DNA from 3 places in the Nonomuraea sp. CA-218870 genome. Region 1 is predicted to be linked to each of the others. Evidence: predicted binding sites of a transcription regulator. Region 1 holds the regulator's gene; each other region holds the start of a gene.
What was found. Region 1 encodes HrcA, which represses chaperone genes, less so after heat shock. Its sites were predicted from a motif close to TTGGCACTCTCNNNNNGAGAGTGCCAA; they were not measured.
Positions count from the first base shown of each region.

Region 2: groL (chaperonin GroEL) is a predicted target of HrcA. The motif match lies at 2,017-2,043, and genes of this name have one in related genera.
Region 3: groES (co-chaperone GroES) is a predicted target of HrcA. The motif match lies at 3,933-3,959, and genes of this name have one in related genera.

Region 1 is NZ_JBNJMN010000001.1:2,621,452-2,627,565, forward strand. Features, by position in the region: gene ACQEUU_RS12835 (hypothetical protein) at 1-420, opposite strand, end outside; gene hrcA (heat-inducible transcriptional repressor HrcA) at 1,191-2,210, shown strand; gene dnaJ (molecular chaperone DnaJ) at 2,222-3,364, shown strand; gene ACQEUU_RS12850 (nitrate- and nitrite sensing domain-containing protein) at 3,453-6,114, opposite strand, start outside.
Region 2 is NZ_JBNJMN010000002.1:30,799-36,912, forward strand. Features, by position in the region: gene thrC (threonine synthase) at 1-1,082, shown strand, start outside; gene ACQEUU_RS28785 (MoaD/ThiS family protein) at 1,107-1,382, shown strand; gene ACQEUU_RS28790 (cold-shock protein) at 1,635-1,835, shown strand; gene groL (chaperonin GroEL) at 2,152-3,780, shown strand; gene ACQEUU_RS28800 (GNAT family N-acetyltransferase) at 3,986-4,411, opposite strand; gene ACQEUU_RS28805 (YbhB/YbcL family Raf kinase inhibitor-like protein) at 4,471-5,001, opposite strand; gene ACQEUU_RS28810 (HelD family protein) at 5,073-6,114, opposite strand, start outside.
Region 3 is NZ_JBNJMN010000001.1:1,487,214-1,493,327, forward strand. Features, by position in the region: gene tsaD (tRNA (adenosine(37)-N6)-threonylcarbamoyltransferase complex transferase subunit TsaD) at 1-841, shown strand, start outside; gene ACQEUU_RS07635 (hypothetical protein) at 883-2,403, opposite strand; gene ACQEUU_RS07640 (class I SAM-dependent methyltransferase) at 2,595-3,767, opposite strand; gene groES (co-chaperone GroES) at 4,048-4,359, shown strand; gene groL (chaperonin GroEL) at 4,433-6,052, shown strand.

The DNA of each region.
Region 1 (6,114 bases):
CTCCTGACCCGCATCCTGACCTGCATCCTGACCTGCTTCGCCCTGGACGGCGCAGGTGAGCTGGTAGTCGCCCGCGGTGGGCGCGTTGACCAGCAGGATCTGCTCCCACGTCCGGCCGCCGTCGGTGACGGTCTGCCGGCCCGGCGTGTTGACCAGCCGCGCCTGGCCGGGGCCGCCGGAGATCTCGCAGGTGAACGCCGCCCGGCCCTGGGCGGCGATGTAGACGGCCGGCCGCTCCTCGGGGTCGAGCGACACCGAGACCTGCTCGCCGGCGGCGAAGGTCGTGGTCGGGGCCATGTCGGTGACCGTGTTCGCCACACCGTTGACGAACACGAACACGCCCGCCACCACGCACACGACCGCGACGCCCCAGGCGGCGGCGATCCACCACAGGCGCGGGCGCACCTCCTTCGCGTCCACGGGCGCCCCGGCCTGCCCGAACGGCGGCTGACCGTACTGCTGCGGCCCGCCGTACCCGGGACCGGCCTGCCCGTACGGGCTCCCGCCGTAAGGCCCGGCCCCGGGTGGCGCTCCGAAGGAACCCGGCTGGGGCGGGCCGCCGTACGGTCCTGACTGCGGTGGCGGGCCGTACGCTCCGGACTGGGGGTGGGGCCCGTACTGACCGGCCTGCGACTGGAATCCGTACGGCCCCGACTGAGGCTGGGGTCCGTACGCGCCGCCCTGGGGCTGGGCTCCGTACGGCCCGGTCTGGGGCTGAGGCCCGTAGGGGCCCGACTGCGGCTGCTCGTACGGGCCGGACTGAGGAGGCCCGTAAGGTCCGGAAGGCGGCGGAGATCCGAAAGGGTCGGACTGCGGAGGAGTCCCGAAGGCGCCCGGCTGGGGCTGGGGCCCGGGGGGACCGGCCTGCGACTGCGGATCGTCCGGGCCGTAATCGGGGATTGGTCCGTACGGGTTTGTGCCGGATTGGTGCTGTGGCGGTGCGTACGGGGAAGGCTCATCCTGAGAAGACTGGCCGAAAGGGGAACCCTGACCGGAGGGTGGATCGACTGGATTCTCTGGTGTTTTGTCGGTCATGTCGGCAAGTGTGAGGCTTGTCCTTGACGCACGCCAGCAGCAGCGAGGACAACCGAGTTATCGCACCCTGTGGGCGAGAGCCGTACACTTGGCACTCGGGAACACAGAGTGCTAGGCCTGGCGTTTCCCTGAAAGTCGCGGTAGGAGGTGCGCACGTGCTCGACGATCGTAAACTCGCGGTGCTACGCGCCATTGTCGAAGACTACGTGTCAACCAACGAGCCAGTGGGTTCCAAGGCGCTCGCGGAGCGTCACAATCTGAAGGTCTCACCGGCGACGGTCAGAAACGACATGGCCGCGCTGGAGGAGCAGGGCTACATCACCCAGCCCCACACCAGCGCCGGCCGTGTGCCGACGGACAAGGGCTACCGCCTGTTCGTCGACAGGCTCTCCCAGGTCAAGCCGCTGTCGGCCGCCGAACGCCGGGCCATCGAGACGTTCCTCGCCGGAGCGGTCGATCTCGACGACGTGGTCATGCGCACGGTCCGGCTGCTCGCGCAGCTCACCCGGCAGGTCGCCGTCGTGCAGTACCCGACGCTCAACCGCTCGACCGTGCGCCACGTCGAGCTGGTGCCGCTGCACGACCGCCGGGTCATGCTGGTGCTGATCACCAACATGGGCCGCGTCGAGCAGCGCGTGGTCGAGCTGCCCGAAGTGGTGGAGGACCACCGCATCGCCCACATGCGCGGGGTGCTCAACGACTGCCTCGACGGCTGCGGCCTCAGCAGTGTGCCGGAGCTGGTCGCCGACCTGCCCCAGCGGCTGCCGATCGAGGAACGGCCGGCGATGGCCACGATCCTGTCCGTCCTGCTGGAGACGCTCGTCGAACGGCACGACGAGAAGATCGTGTTCGCCGGAGCGGCCAACCTCGCCGGCGCCGACTTCAGCGTCGGCCTGCGCGACGTGCTGGAAGCGCTGGAAGAGCAGGTGGTGCTCATGCGCCTGCTCGGCGAGACTTCCTCCGACACACCTTCCGCCCTCACCGTGCGCATCGGATCGGAGAACGCCTACACAGGTTTGCGGGGCACGTCCATCGTCGCGACGGGATACGGTCAAGGCGACAATCAACTGGCCCGGCTCGGCGTGCTGGGCCCGACCAGGATGGACTACCCCGTGACGATGGGCGCCGTGCGCGCGGTGGCACGCTACGTCAGCCAGATTCTGGCTGCATCTTAAGAGGTCGATAAGTGGCAAACAGCGACTATTACGCCGCCCTCGGGGTGCGCCGTGACGCCAGTCAGGACGAGATCAAGAAGGCCTATCGCAGGCTGGCTCGTGAGCTGCACCCTGACGTGAACCCTGACCCCGCCACTCAGGAGCGGTTCAAGGAGATCACGCAGGCCTACGAGGTGCTGTCGGATCCGAACAAGCGCCAGATGTACGACCTGGGCGGCGACCCGTTCGGCGGCGCCGGGGCCGGCGCGCCGGGAGGCGGCTTCGGGGCCGGCTTCCCCTTCAGCGACATCATGGACGCGTTCTTCGGCACCGCCACGGGCGGCGCCCGCGGCCCCCGCTCGCGCGCCCGCCGAGGCCGCAACGCGACCATCAGGGTCGAGCTCGACCTGCGTGAGACCGCGTTCGGCACCACCCGCGAGCTGGCGGTCGACACGGCGGTGCTGTGCGAGGTGTGCACGGGCTCCGGCGCGGCCCCCGGCACCCACCCCGACACCTGCGACATGTGCAACGGCCGCGGCGAGATCTCCCAGGTCACCCGGTCCTTCCTGGGCCAGGTCATGACCACGCGCCCGTGCCCGCAGTGCGGCGGCTTCGGCAGCATCATCCGCCACCCGTGCCAGGAGTGCTCGGGCGACGGGCGGGTCCGCACCCGCCGCACGATCAAGGTGCGCATCCCGGCGGGCGTCGAGGACGGCACCCACATCCAGCTCGCCGGCGAGGGTGAGATCGGCCCCGGCGGCGGCCCGCCCGGCGACCTCTTCCTGGAGATCGTCGAACGGCCCCACGAGATCTACGAACGGCGCGGCGACGACCTCCACTGCACCGTCCAGATCCCGATGACGGCCGCCGCGCTCGGCACCGTGCTCACGGTCGAGACCCTCGACGGCGCCGAGGAGATCGACGTCCGGCCCGGCACACAGTCGGGGCAGGTCATCACCATGTTCCAGCGCGGCGTGCAGCGACTCAACGAGACCGGCCGCGGCGACCTGCTCATCCACGTGAACGTGGAGACCCCGTCCAGGCTCGACCCCGCCCAGGAGGAGCTGCTGCGCGAGCTGGCCAAGCTGCGCGGCGAGGAGCGCCCGCCGGGCAAGTTCGCGCCCGGGCAGCAGGGCTTCTTCTCCCGGCTCCGCGACGCCTTCAACGGCCGCTGACGACCTCCCGACCCGCGCCCACCAGGACCGACCCGGGCGCGGGTCCGTCCATCCGGCACCGCCCCGTGCGCCGTCCGGGCCGGGGCGCTCAGCGGGAGCCCTTGACGAGCTGCGCGGGCCGTACGGCCAGGAGTTCCTCCGGCAGGGTCACCAGCGCGGTGACGCCGCCGCCGGGTGACTTGTGCAGCGACACCCGCACGCCCAGCCGCTCCGCCAGCCTGCCGACCACGTGGTGTCCCAGACAGCGGGTCGGCGTCACCAGGAAGCTCTGTTCGCCGCGCAGCCGGGCGTTGGCCGTGGCGAGCTCCGCGGCCGTCATCCCCACCCCCTGGTCGGAGATCATGATGCGGCACTCACTCTCCAAGGCCCGCGACACCACGTTCACCTCCGCATCGGACGCGGAGTAGCCGAGCGCGTTGTCCAGCAGCTCCGCCAGCATGTGGGCCACCTCCGCCACCACCGGCCCCCGCACGTCCGCCCGGCCCACCACCCGCAGCGCCACCCGCTGATGGTCCTCGACCTCGGCCAGCACGGCCCGCAGCACCTCGTCCACCGGCACCGGCTCCGACGAACGCCGCCGCCCCCGCGTTCCGGTCAGGACCAGCAGGCTCTCCGAGTTCCTGCGCAGGCGGCTGGTCAGGCGGTCCAGCTCGCACAACCGCGCCAGCACCGCCGGGTCCGACTCGTTGCGCTGCAGCACGCTGATGAACGTCAGCTGCCGGTGCACCAGATCCCGATGCCGCATCCCCAGCCCTCCCAGCGACGCGGCCGCGTCCTGGCGGATCGCCGCCCGCGAGGCGGCGATCCGCACCGCCGCCTCGTGCAGGTCCATCAGCGCCCCGGCCAACTGCCCGAACTCGCCCCGGCGGGCCCCGCCGTCCGCACGCGCCGGGACGGGTCCAGCCGCGCTGTCACGGCCAGGGAACTCCCCCCGTACGGCGACCTCGCCCGAGCCCTCCTCACCCGGGACAGAGGTCTCGCGTCCCGCGTCGGGACCGTTCTGGGGACGGGGACCTTCGTGTGCTGTACCGGGACCGCCGGGGAGTGCGGCGTCCGGGGTCTCATGTCTATCGAGACCGTCCGGGCGATGCGCGAGCTGGTTCGGCGGGTGCGGGGCACGGGACGGGGGGATGGGGCCCTCGTCCGAAGGGCTCGTGGGAGGCGAGTCCGTCGGCGCGCCGAGCACGTCCTGGGGCCGGCGCTCCCTGTCGCGGCGGTGGGCGCGGGGGACCAGGTGGCCGCGTGCCTGGAGGCGTACGGCCTCGTGGCCCAGGCCGTCCCTCTCGCGCCGGCCCCGGAAGGGAGCGGCGGCGGGCGGGAAGGAGGCGTTGTAGGCGTGCCACAGGTGGGCGGGGTGAGCGCCTCCAGGTTCGACGGAGCCGGCCGGGTGGTGCGGCTCGGCCTCCAGGATGGCGATGTGGCGGGCCAGTGCCGTCGCCTCGCCGGTGAGCCTGCGGAGAGGACGCAGGATGGAGCGGGCGAGAAGCGTGCCCAGTGCGGCCATGACCAGCAGGATCGCCGCCCCCGCGCCGGTCAGGAACCTCAGGTGCCGGGTGTGGCGTTCACGGACCGCCACGGCGCGGGCGAGCAGCTCCTGCCCCGCCGAGCGCTGCACGGAGTGCAGGGCGTTGACGTAGGCGCCGCTGGCGACGAGCCAGGTACGCGGGCGAACCGCCAAGCGGGTGCCCGGCGGGGCGGCGAGGGCGCGTCGTTCCAGCCGCGCCGTCCTGGTCGCCTGCGGGCTCCGCTGGGCCCGGGCCAGCTCGGCCGCTCCGGCGGGGCCGGCCTCCCGCCGGTAAGCGGCCAGGGCGTCCGCCATGGAGGCCCTGGCCTCCAGGAACGCGACGTACTCGGACGGGCGGAACCCGCCTGTCACGTAGGCCGCCGTGACCACCGCCCGCTCCCGCGAGGCCGCCTCCTTGGCCCGGCTGATGGTCTCCAGCGCTCGCGCGGGCCTCGTCAGCGCCGGGTCGCCCAGACCGGCCGTCTCCGCGAACGACCCCGGCACCGGCGTGCCTGTGAAAACGCCGTCCGGCCACAGGAAGCCGGCCGACCATCCATCCGGTACGGGGGAGCTCGCGAAGGAGGCGTCCGTCAGTTCCGTGATGGCGTCGGTGAACGCCTGGAAGACCTCCCGGCGCGCCACCGGCCCACGATCGGTCGCCGGCCCCCCACCCGTCGCCCCTTTGTCGTCGGCCCCCGGCCACGCCTCCTGACGGCCGGCCGCGTCGGCTTCCACCGTTTCCGAGCCGGCGCTCGCCGAGGCCGAGGGCCGGCCCGGCGCGGGTGCGGGGGTGATCGGCGCGCCGAAAGGGCCGATCATGGGCGTTTCCGGTCCGTACGCGGACCGCTGGGCGCGGGGCGGACCGCCGGGAACCGCGGGCGTTTCGGGCGCCAGAGGCAGGGCCGGGGTCGCGGTACGGGCGCGATCGAGGGTGGGGAGCCGGGCCAGAGCCTGACGCACGGAGACGTACGGCGTGCCCGCGGCGTCCGGAGCGGCTCCGGCGGGTGGGGCGGCGGCGAGCAGCTGGGAGAGGGCGGCGCGGGAGCGGCCGGTGGCCAGGCGGGCGGTCGTGAGGTCGCCCCTGACGCGGCTGTCGCCGGCGTGCAGCGCCGTCAGGAGGGTGCGCTCACGCTGGAGGGCGTGCACGAGATTCTGCACCGTGAGCACCAGCGCGGCCTGCCGGGCCGTCTCGGCGGCGGCGGTACGGGCGCGCAGGTGGGAGGCGGCCTGCGCGGTCATCCCGGAG
Region 2 (6,114 bases), on a different contig from region 1:
CGGGCCCGGCCAGCATCTGGCGCTACCGTTCCCTGCTGCCGGTGCCGGCCGACGTCGCGACCAAGCCCAACATGAACCCCGGCTGGACGCCGCTGGTCAAGGCGGGCAACCTGGGCAGGGAGCTCGGCCTCAGGTCCCTGTACGTGAAGGACGACTCGGGCAACCCCACCCACTCCTTCAAGGACCGGGTGGTGGCCATCGCCGTCGAGGCGGCCCGCAATTTCGGCTTCCACACGCTCTCCTGCTCCTCGACCGGAAACCTGGCCGGGGCCGTCACGGCCGCCGCCGCCAGGGCGGGCCTGGACGCGTGCGTGTTCATCCCCGCCGGGCTGGAGCAGGCCAAGATCGCCATGGCCCGGGTCTTCGGCGGCAGGCTCATCGGCATCGAGGGCACCTACGACGAGGTCAACCGGTTCTGCTCGGAGCTGATCGGCGATCCTCTGGGCGACAAGTGGGGGTTCGTCAACGTCAACCTGCGGCCCTACTACGCCGAGGGCTCCAAGACCCTCGCGTACGAGATCGCCGAGCAGCTCGGCTGGCGGCTGCCGGAGCAGATCGTCATCCCGATCGCGTCCGGCTCCCAGCTCACGAAGATCGACAAGGGGTTCAAGGAGCTGATCCGGCTCGGGCTGGTCGAGGACCGGCCCTACAAGGTCTTCGGGGCGCAGGCGCAGGGCTGCTCGCCGGTGTCGGCCGCCTTCAAGGCGGGCCACGACGTGGTCCAGCCGGTCAAGCCCGACACCATCGCCAAGTCGCTGGCCATCGGCAACCCCGCCGACGGCCCGTACGTGCTCGACATCGCCCGGCGCACCGGCGGGGCGGTCGAGGACGTGACGGACGCCGAGATCGTCGCGGCCATCAAGCTGCTGGCCTCGACCGAGGGCGTCTTCGCCGAGACGGCGGGCGGCGTCACGGTGGGCGTGCTGAAGAAGCTCGTCGAGACCGGGCAGCTCGACCCGGAGGCCGAGACCGTGGTGCTCAACACCGGCGACGGGCTCAAGACGCTCGACGCCGTGGCCGCCGACGCGCAGCCCACGGCCGTGATCCGGCCCTCTCTCGACGCGTTCCGCGCGACTGTCTGACAATCAGGAAAGGCGACGTACATTATGAGCGTTTCTGTGCGGATTCCCACCATTCTGCGCACGTACACCGGGGGCAGCGCCGAAGTGAGCGGGGAAGGTGCGACTCTCCGTGACGTGCTGGCCAAGCTCGACTCGGACTATCCGGGGATCGGCGCCCGTATTCTGGACGAATCGGGCAAGATTCGGCGTTTTGTCAACGTCTACGTGGGAGAAGAGGACGTCCGATTCGCCCAGGGTCTGGACACGCCGGCCCCGGAGGGCGCTCAGATCTCCATCATCCCGGCCGTCGCGGGCGGCTGACCCCGCTCGCTCGGCGGAGCATCGGTCAGGAAGGCGCCCCATGTGGGCGCCTTCCCCTTTTGCAGGGAATTTCAACATTGAACTACTCAGCCATGGGTGAAATACGTCTTTCACGGATTGACTCTGTTGCCGAACGCCGTACCACAGGTATGGTCGAGTGCGATCGTCAGAAGATATCCCCATATCTCTTGGCGATTGTGGGTCTCGCGGAGGAATGGGCGAGATCTCTGGGCCCAGTAAGAGGAGTCAGAAGTGGCGCAGGGCACCGTCAAGTGGTTCAACGCGGACAAGGGCTACGGCTTCATCGCGGTAGACGGTGGTAAGGATGTATTCGTCCATTACTCGGCAATCTTGATGGACGGCTATCGCTCTCTCGAGCAGGGACAACGAGTCGAGTTCGAGATCACGCAGGGCCAGAAGGGACCGCAGGCGGAGTCCGTCAGAGCGGTCTGAGGTGTAACTGGTACGCACCGGCAGCGCGCACGCCAGCGCAGTGCGTGTGATCTGCCACCTCACCAACAGGGATACGGCGGGCCGCCCGGGGCCCGCCGTACGGACCCCTCACGGCCAGGAGTTGACCTGGGGGAGGCAGGCGTCGGCTTGCACTCGGCAGGGTAGAGTGCTAAACAGTTCGTTGGCACTCTATGTTGACGAGTGCCAACGGGGATCGAGACGATGGGGCCTGCCGAACGGAGATGCGGGCCCACATGCCGTCGCGGGCGTCGGCTCGGTCTCACCAGGACACCCTGTATCTGGGAGGTCTCGCCTAATGGCAGCCAAGATGATCGCGTTTGACGAGGACGCCCGGCGCGGTCTCGAGCGCGGGATGAACCAGCTCGCCGACGCGGTGAAGGTCACGCTCGGCCCCAAGGGCCGCAACGTCGTGCTGGAGAAGAAGTGGGGCGCCCCCACGATCACCAACGACGGTGTCTCGATCGCCAAGGAGATCGAGCTCGAGGACCCGTGGGAGAAGATCGGCGCCGAGCTGGTCAAGGAAGTCGCCAAGAAGACGGACGACGTCGCCGGCGACGGCACCACCACCGCCACCGTGCTCGCCCAGGCGCTCGTGCGTGAGGGCCTGCGCAACGTCGCTGCCGGCGCCAACCCGATGGCCCTGAAGAAGGGCATCGAGGCCGCTGTGGAGCGCGTCAGCGAGGAGCTCTCCAAGCTGGCCAAGGACGTGGAGACCAAGGAGCAGATCGCCTCCACCGCCTCCATCTCCGCCGCCGACCCCGAGATCGGCTCGCTCATCGCCGAGGCGATGGACAAGGTCGGCAAGGAAGGCGTCATCACCGTCGAGGAGAGCAACACCTTCGGCCTGGAGCTGGAGCTCACCGAGGGCATGCGCTTCGACAAGGGCATGACGTCGATGTACTTCGTCACGGACTCCGACCGCATGGAGGCCGTGCTCGAGGACCCGTACATCCTGATCGTCAACTCGAAGATCTCGGCCAACAAGGACCTGCTGCCGCTGCTCGACAAGGTCGTGCAGTCCGGCAAGCCGCTCCTCATCATCGCCGAGGACATCGAGGGCGAGGCCCTGGCCACGCTGGTGGTCAACAAGATCCGCGGCCTGTTCCGCTCGGTGGCCGTCAAGGCCCCCGGCTTCGGCGACCGCCGCAAGGCCATGCTGGCCGACATCGCCATCCTCACCGGCGGCCAGGTCATCGCCGAGGAGGTCGGTCTCAAGCTGGAGAACGCCACCCTCGACCTGCTGGGCCGCGCCCGCAAGGTCGTGGTGACCAAGGACGAGACCACGATCGTCGACGGCGCCGGTGACGCCGACTCGATCGCCGGCCGGGTCAACGAGATCCGCGCCGAGATCGACCGCACCGACTCCGACTACGACCGCGAGAAGCTCCAGGAGCGGCTGGCCAAGCTGGCCGGCGGCGTGGCCGTCATCAAGGCCGGCGCAGCCACCGAGGTCGAGCTGAAGGAGCGCAAGCACCGCATCGAGGACGCCGTGCGCAACGCCAAGGCGGCCGTCGAGGAGGGCATCGTGCCCGGCGGTGGCGTGGCCCTGCTGCAGGCCGGCGCCAAGGCGTTCGACAAGCTGGAGCTGCCGGGCGACGAGGCCACTGGTGCGGCCATCGTGCGCAAGGCGCTGGAGGAGCCGCTCAAGCAGATCGCGGTCAACGCCGGCCTCGAGGGCGGCGTCGTGGTCGAGCGCGTCCGCAACCTCACCCCGGGTGAGGGCCTCAACGCGGCCAGCGGCGAGTACGTCAACATGTTCGAGGCGGGCATCATCGACCCGGCCAAGGTGACGCGCTCCGCGCTGCAGAACGCCGCCTCCATCGCGGCGCTGTTCCTGACCACCGAGGCCGTCATCGCCGAGAAGCCCGAGAAGGCCGCGGCCGCTCCGGCGGGCATGCCCGGCGGCGGTGACATGGACTTCTGATCGAGGGTTCTCGACCTGAGGTTCGCGAGTCGGCCCGCACCGGTGTTTCCGGTTCGGGCCGCTTCGCATTTCCGCCCGCTCCTTCACGGAGAGGTTTACCGCACCGCACCACTATCCGTATATGTCCGATAACGTTCTGATATACGGCGGTCATCAGAAAACGTTTCGGGGTTCTTCATCCCCAGGACCCAAGAGGGGACACGGCTCACCCGGAAAAGGGCTTGACCCACCGGTCCCACTCCGGCTGGGGCGCGTAGCCCGCGGCGGCCCAGGCGGGGTGGGCGAGCGCGTTGTCGCGCAGCACCATAGCGTCGGCGCGGAACGCGCCGAACCCGACGAAACGCTTCTCGGCGGCCGACAGCAGGGCCGTGGCGACGCCCTTGCGGCGGTGGGCCGGATCGACGGCCAGCCGGTAGAGGTGGGCCCGCCACCCGTCCCAGCCCGCGATCAGCGTGCCCACCAGCTCGCCGTCCAGTTCGGCCAGGAGCAGCGCCTCAGGGTCGCGTTCGACCAGTGCCAGCACCGCGGCGGCCGAGTCGCGGCGGTCGGTGCCCTCGGCGGCGTGCGACCAGAACCGCAGGACCGGTTCGACGTCCGCCGGGCCACCTGTCCGGATCGCTGGATCTGTCATACGCCGGAACCTACCAAGACGCGGCACCGCCTCCCGGGGGAGGCGGTGCGCTCGCGTGGTCAGACCCCGAAATGGGGGATGATGTGGCCGCGCGCCAGGGTGTTGGCGGTGATGTTGAAGCCCACGACGGCCGGGCTGGCGTCGGTGTCGACGCCGAGGGTGTCGACACCGAGCGCGTGCACGGTGAAGACGTAGCGGTGCGGGTCGCCGGGAGGCGGGGCCGAACCGCCGTAGTCCTTGGTGCCGTAGTCGTTGCGGGCGTGCTTGGCGCCCTGCGGCAGTCCCTTGAACTCGGGCGCGGTGCCGGCCCCCGTGGGCAGCTCGGTGACCGAAGCCGGGATGTCGAACAGCACCCAGTGCCAGAAGCCGCTGCCCGTGGGCGCGTCGGGATCGAAGCAGGTCACCGCGTAGCTGAGCGTCTCCGCCGGGGCGTCGGACCAGCGGAGGCTGGGGGAGAGGTTCTGGCCCGTCATGCCCCAGTCGTTGAAGACGTGCAGGTCACTCAGCCTCTCCCCGTCCGTCATGTCGTCGCTGTGGACCGTGAGCGAGGGGACCGACGGCAGGTGTTCGTGTGGCAGCGGTGCTGGCACGGCATCCTCCTTTGGGTGAAAGCTCCTCCCGTCATCCTAGAAGTGATCCTCCGCCTCGCCACGTGTCGCCGTCACCCGGCGAGCTGAGGCGGGAGGGGCTTGTGGTGGAGGACCGTGAGCGAGGTGACGGCGCGGGTGAGCACCACGTAGAGGCGGGCCAGGCCGCGCGGCTCGGCGTCGACGATGTCGGCCGGCTCCACCACGATGACGTGGTCGTACTCCAGGCCCTTGGCCAGCGTCGCGGGCACCACGAGCAGGCGGTGCTCCTGGACGGAGTCGGGGTCGAGGACGGCGTGCGCGACGCCCAAGAGCGACTCGGAGACCGCGTGGACCGCGGCGTCGGGGACGATGACGCCGATGGAGCCCTCGCGGCCCAGCGTCTCCCGGACGGCCTCGCGGAGATCGCCGGACGGCCGGATCGACAGGGACCCGGCGCCGGGGCGCAGCGACCGGGGCGGGGCCAGGCCGGGGGCGACGGACGGCAGCAGGCGGGCGGCGTAGTCGAGGACCTCGCGGGGGACGCGGAAGCCCAGCGTCAGCTCGGTGACCTCGCCGTCCTGACCGAGATGGGTGAGGACCGAGCGCCACGACGTGGTGGACCAGGGGGTGGTGCCCTGGGCCAGGTCGCCGAGCACCGTGGCGGAGCCGTTGCGGCAGCGCCTGCCGAGCGCGCGCAGCTGCATCGCCGACAGGTCCTGCGCCTCGTCGACGACGAGGTGGCCGAGCGAGGGGGTGCGCTCGATCAGGTCGCCCAGCTCGTCGAGGAGCGCCGCGTCCGCGGCGCTCCACCTGGCGGACCGCCGGCTGCGGTACGGCTTGCGCCAGAGCAGCAGTCCCCGCTCCTCGGGCGACAGGTCGGACCGGGCGGCCCTGGCGAGGAACTCCTCGTCGGACAGCAGCCGGTGGAGCACCTGCTCCGGCGTCAGCTTCGGCCACACGGCGTCGACCAGCTGCTTGACCGGCCGGGACCGGGCGACCGCGTCCTGCACCCGGTCGTCGGGCGACTCACCGCGCTGTTCCATCCGTACCAGCACCAGGTGGGCGAGCCGCTGGGCGAGCGCGGCGCGGCCGGGACCGTAGCGGGTGGTGCCGCGCAGCGAGGCGACGATCTCG
Region 3 (6,114 bases), 1.1 Mb from region 1:
GGCGCTGGCCGCCGCAGGGGTGAGGCTGTCCGACGTCGACGCGGTGGCCGTCACCGCCGGTCCCGGGCTGGCCGGGGCGCTGCTGGTCGGCGTGGCCGCCGCCAAGTCCTACGCGCTCGGCCTGGGCGTGCCTCTCTACGGCGTCAACCACCTGGCCGCGCACGTCGCCGTCGACCAGCTCGAACACGGGCCGCTGCCCAAGCCCTGCATCGCCCTGCTGGTGTCCGGCGGTCACTCCTCGCTGCTGCTGGTGCCCGACGTGGCCGACGACGTGATCTCGCTCGGGTCGACCGTCGACGACGCGGCGGGGGAGGCGTTCGACAAGGTGGCGCGGGTGCTCGGGCTGCCGTTCCCGGGCGGCCCGTACATCGACAAGGCGGCCCGCGACGGCTCCGGCACGGCAGTCGCCTTCCCGCGCGGCAAGATCGACGACGGCACTCTCGACTTCTCCTTCTCCGGACTCAAGACCGCCGTGGCCCGGTGGGTGGAGGCGCGGGAGGCCGGGGGTGAGCGCGTCCACGTGCCCGACGTGGCGGCCTCGTTCCAGGAGGCGGTGGTCGACGTGCTGACCCGCAAGGCGCTGCAGGCGTGCCGCCAGTACGACGTGCACGACCTGCTCATCGGCGGCGGGGTGGCGGCCAACTCGCGGCTGCGCGCGCTGGCGCAGGAGCGGTGTGAGGCGGCCGGCGTGCGGCTGCGGGTGCCCCGGCCCGGGCTGTGCACCGACAACGGCGCGATGGTGGCGGCGCTGGGCTCCGACCTGGTGGCGGCCGGGGTCGCGCCCTCGGCGCTGGACATCCCGGCCGACTCGTCGCTGCCCATCACGACCGTGCACGTCTGACGGCGCCGGCCCGGTGCGCCTGGGTAAGGCGGGAGCCGGCGTCAGTCCTTGCTCCGGCTGGGCCGCAGCAACGCCTCGGCCAGCGCCAGCATGGTCTCTTCCAGGGAGCCGAGGCGCTTGTTGAGGTCGCTGGTGGCGGGCTCGACGATGTCGGAGACGGTCTCGGCGAGCGTGTCGCGGTCGGGGCGGGAGCGGACGGTCTCGGCGAGCGAGGCCGCCGCCTCGGTCAGCCGTTCGCCGTGGGTGTCGAGCAGCTTGCCGATGCCCAGGGCCGCGGGCAGGCCGTCGATGCGCCGGCCGACCGCCTCCAGGGTCTCGCCGGCCTGCTCGGCGCGGGTGTTGAGGCCGGTCAGGTGGGCGTCGAGCCCGTCGACCCGGTGGGTCAGGCGCTCCTCGGCCTCGCCCAGTCGCCCGTCGAGCGAGGCCAGCCGGCCGTCGATGCCGGTGAAGCGCTCCTCATGGCGGCCGTCGACGGACTCCAGCCGCTGGTCCTGCGCGGTCAGCCGGTCCTCGACGGCGTCGAACCGGCCCGTGTGGGCGGCGAGGTGCGTGTCGATCGCGTCGAACCGGCCCGTGTGGGCGGTCAGCTCTTCGTCCAGCACGTCGAAGCGGCCCGCGTGGGAGGCCATGCGGGCGTCGATGGTGTCGAACCGGCCGGTCTGGGCGGTCAGGTGCTTGTGGAGCGCGTCGAGGCGGTTGGTGTGGGTGGTCACCCGGCCGTCCATGCCGCGCAGGCGGGCGTCGACGTCGGCCAGGCTCTCCTCGGCCGTCTCGAACCGGGCGTCGAGGGCCATGAGCAGGCTCTCCACCCGGTCCACCCGGCCGTCGACGCCGTCGAAGCGCCCGGACAGGCTGTGGCCGAGCTCCTCGACCCGGGCTCCCACCTCCTGGGTGACGTTCGCGACCCGCTCGTCGAAGGTGGCGGACAGGTCGACCACCACGCCCTCGACGCGGTCGGTGCGCGCGTTGAGCTCGGCCAGCGACTTGTCGAGCCGGGTGAACCGGGTGGCCGCCGCCTCCATGCTCGTGCTCATCTGCGCCAGCTTGGCCGTGACGTCGCCCATCCGCTCGGCCAGGTCGCCGGTGAAGTCGAGGACCGTCTGCAGCCGGCCCAGCGTCTCCTCCATCCCCTCGCACACGGCGGTCACGTCGGCGCGCAGCTTCGGCAGCTCCATCACCGGGTGGACGCGCTTGCCGACCGACTCCACCGCGGAGTCGACCTCGCCGACCTGCTCGCCCACCGCGTCGACGTGGTCGCGCACCGCCTCGACGTGCTGAGCCAGCCCCTCGGCCCACATGGGCGGCTTGGCGGCGATGTCGTCCAGGCGGCCGCTGACGGTCGCCAGGGTGCCGCTCAGGCCGCCCAGCTCGCGTTCGCGCACCTCGCGCAGGAGCCACTCCATGCCCTCCAGCCGCTGACGGATCTCGTCGAGCACGGCACCCTGCGTGCGCTGCTCGTAGACGTGATCCTGCGCGGCCCGCGCCAGCAGCTCCCGCATCCGCTCCGAGATGGCCGTCTGGCCACCCGGCTGCAGCAGGGTGGTGTGGTTGGAATGGTCCACCGAAAGGCTCCTTCGCTGTCGACGGTCTGCCGCGTAGCGGTGTGATGGTCCGATGTGCAGATAAGAAGGAGAACGCGGCTCACCGCAATAGGGGGGAGAACTCCCGTCAGCTCACCTTAGCCGCTTGATCAAGGTCCGTCAGGGGCGAAGAAAAACATCGCGCTTGCCGGTGAATCGCCCTGATTTGTCATTCACGCAGGTGGGCAGGGGTCGCAGATCAGGACAGTGGGCTTATCGGACACGCGCGTCAGAATGACCACGGCGGTTCTGTCGCCGGACAATCTCAGGTCTCCCCGCAGGCGTTCTATATCCACCGCGGAGCCGCGTTTCTTGATGACGGCGTTGCCCACGCCGCGTTCCCTCAGCGCGGCCCTGAGCCTTTTCAGTGAGAACGGCATCACCTGCCGCACCTCGTAACGGGCTGCCCACGGGGTGTCGACCGGCTCGTCGCCCGAGATGTAGGCGATCATCGGGTCGGGCAGCCACCCGCCCACCAGTTCGGCCACCTCGCCGACCAGGTGCGCCCTGACGGCCGCGCCGTCCGGCTCGTAGACGTACCGCCCGACCGGCCCGGTGGCGGCCCGCACGCCGGTGGCGGTGAGCGTGTGCCCTCCCGGCAGCAGCGTGGCGCGCCGCGCCGCCTCCGGCGCGCGGCCGGTCCACAGCGTCGCCTCCTTCACCTCGCCCTTGTACGAGACCCACTCGGCCTCCGCGCCTTCGGGGATGAACTCGTACGGGATGCCCGGCGCGACCTTCACGCAGCCCACCGGCGCCCGGCCCAGCAGGTCGAGCACCACCGGCCAGGGCGGCGAGTAGGCCATCGGGTCGAACGTGCGGCCCCGGGAGGTGCGCCGCGCGGGGTCGGCGAACAGCACGTCGTACGCCTCCGGCCGCACCTCTGCCGCGTCGCCCACCCGTACGGTCACCCGGTCGGACACCCCGAGAGCCTCGGCGTTGGCCCTGGCCACGGCGACGGACAGCGGGTCGGTGTCCACCGCGTCCACCACGCACCCGGCTCCGGCCAGGGCGAGCAGGTCGCCTCCGACGCCGCAGCAGGCGTCGGCCACGCGCAGCCCCGGGGCCGCGCCCAGCCGGCGCGCCCGGTGGGCGGCGACCTCGGCCCTGGTGGCCTGCTCCAGGCCGTGAGGGGTGAAGAACATCCGCGCGGCGTCGGTGCCGAACTTGGCCACGGCCCGCTCGCGCAGCCGGGCCTGGGTGAGCGCGGCCGAGGTGAGCGCGGCGTCGTGGCTCCTGCGCAGCCGCGTGGCGGCGGCGACGGGGTCGGCGCCGGACAGCTCCTCCGCCTCGGCGAGCGCCGCGCGGCCACGCGGGGTGAGCAGGGCGGTGAAGGCGTCGAGATCCACGGCACACGACCGTATCGCCCGCCGGCCCGCCGGGGGCCGCGCGGCCGTAGGCTGGGACTCCGGCCGTCCCGGATCTCGGGCGTCCCACGTCAAAGGTCTGACCGCGATCGCTCTCAGCAGACGCGTTCGTGTTGACTGTCAAGCCCCTCTTGCATATGTTTCCTGTTGGCACTCTCCCCTTGAGAGTGCCAACGTGCGACGAGGCAGGTCTGGCACCCGCGACGGCAGGCCCCGCTGGTCGCCTCTTCTAATCAGTCACATCTGAAGGGGAGGTCCGATCGTGACGACCGCCACCAAGGTTCCCGTTAAGCCGCTCGGCGACCGCATCGTGGTGCAGCCGCTTGAGGCAGAGCAGACGACCGCTTCCGGCCTGGTCATTCCCGACACCGCCAAGGAGAAGCCGCAGGAGGGCAAGGTCCTCGCGGTGGGCCCGGGCAACTGGGACGAGGACGGCGAGAAGCGGATTCCGCTCGACGTGAGCGAGGGCGACATCGTCCTCTACAGCAAGTACGGCGGCACCGAGGTCAAGTACGGCGGCGAGGAGTACCTCGTGCTCTCCGCCCGCGACGTTCTCGCGATCATCGAGAAGTAAGCCGGATGTGTCGGGCCCCGGGCGCTCTTGAGGCACCCGGGGCCTTCGACGCCAGGAGAGGACTTTCAGCAAAATGGCGAAGATCCTGGAATTCGACGAGGCTGCCCGTCGCGCGCTCGAGCGCGGCGTCAACGCCCTCGCGGACGCCGTGAAGGTAACGCTCGGCCCCCGTGGCCGCAACGTCGTCATCGACAAGAAGTTCGGTGCACCGACGATCACCAACGACGGCGTGACCATCGCTCGGGAGATCGAGCTGGAGGAGCGCTACGAGAACCTCGGCGCCCAGCTCGCCAAGGAAGTGGCCACCAAGACCAACGACATCGCGGGTGACGGCACCACCACCGCGACGGTCCTGGCCCAGGCCATGGTCCGCGAGGGCCTGCGCAACGTCGCGGCCGGCGCCTCGCCGCTGTCGCTCAAGCGCGGCATCGACCGGGCCGCCAAGGAGGTCAGCGACAAGCTGCTCGCCTCGGCCCGGCAGGTCGAGGACAAGAAGGAGATCGCCAACGTCGCGACGATCTCCGCCCAGGACGCCAAGATCGGCGAGCTGATCGCCGAGGCGTTCGACAAGGTCGGCAAGGACGGCGTGCTGACCGTCGAAGAGTCCAACGCCATGGGCATGGACCTGGAGTTCACCGAGGGTCTCCAGTTCGACAAGGGCTACCTGTCGGCCTACATGGTCACCGACACCGAGCGCATGGAGGCCGTCCTGGAGGACGCCTACATCCTGCTCACCCAGGGCAAGATCTCCTCCATCGCGGACTTCCTGCCGCTGCTGGAGCAGATCGCCCAGACCAAGAAGCCGCTGCTCGTGGTCGCCGAGGACGTCGAGGGCGAGGCCCTGGCCGTCCTGGTCACCAACAAGATCCGCGGCACCTTCACCTCCGTCGCCGTCAAGGCTCCGGGCTTCGGCGACCGCCGCAAGGCGATGCTGCAGGACATGGCCATCCTCACCGGCGGCCAGGTCGTCAGCGAGGAGATCGGCCTCAAGCTGGAGAACGTCGGCCTGGAGGTGCTCGGCACCGCCCGTCGCGTGGTGATCGACAAGGACAACACCACGATCGTCGACGGCGCCGGCGACCCCGCCGCCATCGAGGACCGCGTCAAGGAGATCAAGCTCGCCATCGAGCAGTCCGACTCCGACTGGGACCGCGAGAAGCTCCAGGAGCGCCTGGCCAAGCTGGCCGGCGGTGTGTGCGTGCTGCGCGTCGGCGCCGCCACCGAGGTGGAGCTCAAGGAGAAGAAGCACCGCCTGGAGGACGCGATCTCCGCGACCCGCGCCGCCATCGAGGAGGGCATCGTCTCCGGCGGCGGCTCGGCGCTGATCCACGTCTCCAAGGAGCTCGACGACCTCGGTCTGTCGGGCGACGAGGCGACCGGCGTGAACATCGTGCGCCGCGCCCTCGTCGAGCCGACCCGCTGGATCGCCGAGAACGCCGGCCTGGAGGGCTACGTCGTCACGCACAAGGTGACGGAGCTGTCCGCCGGTCACGGCCTCAACGCCGCCACCGGCGAGTACGGTGACCTGATCGGCCAGGGCGTCATCGACCCGGTCAAGGTGACCCGTTCGGCGGTGCAGAACGCCGCCTCGATCGCGGGCATGCTGCTGACGACCGAGGCGCTGGTCGTCGACAAGCCCGAGGAGGAGGCTCCGGCCGCCGGCCAGGGCCACGGTCACGGCCACGGCCACTGACCCCTTCGGCTCCTCACGGCCCGCACCGGCTCCGGTGCGGGCCGTCGCCGTTTTCGGACCCC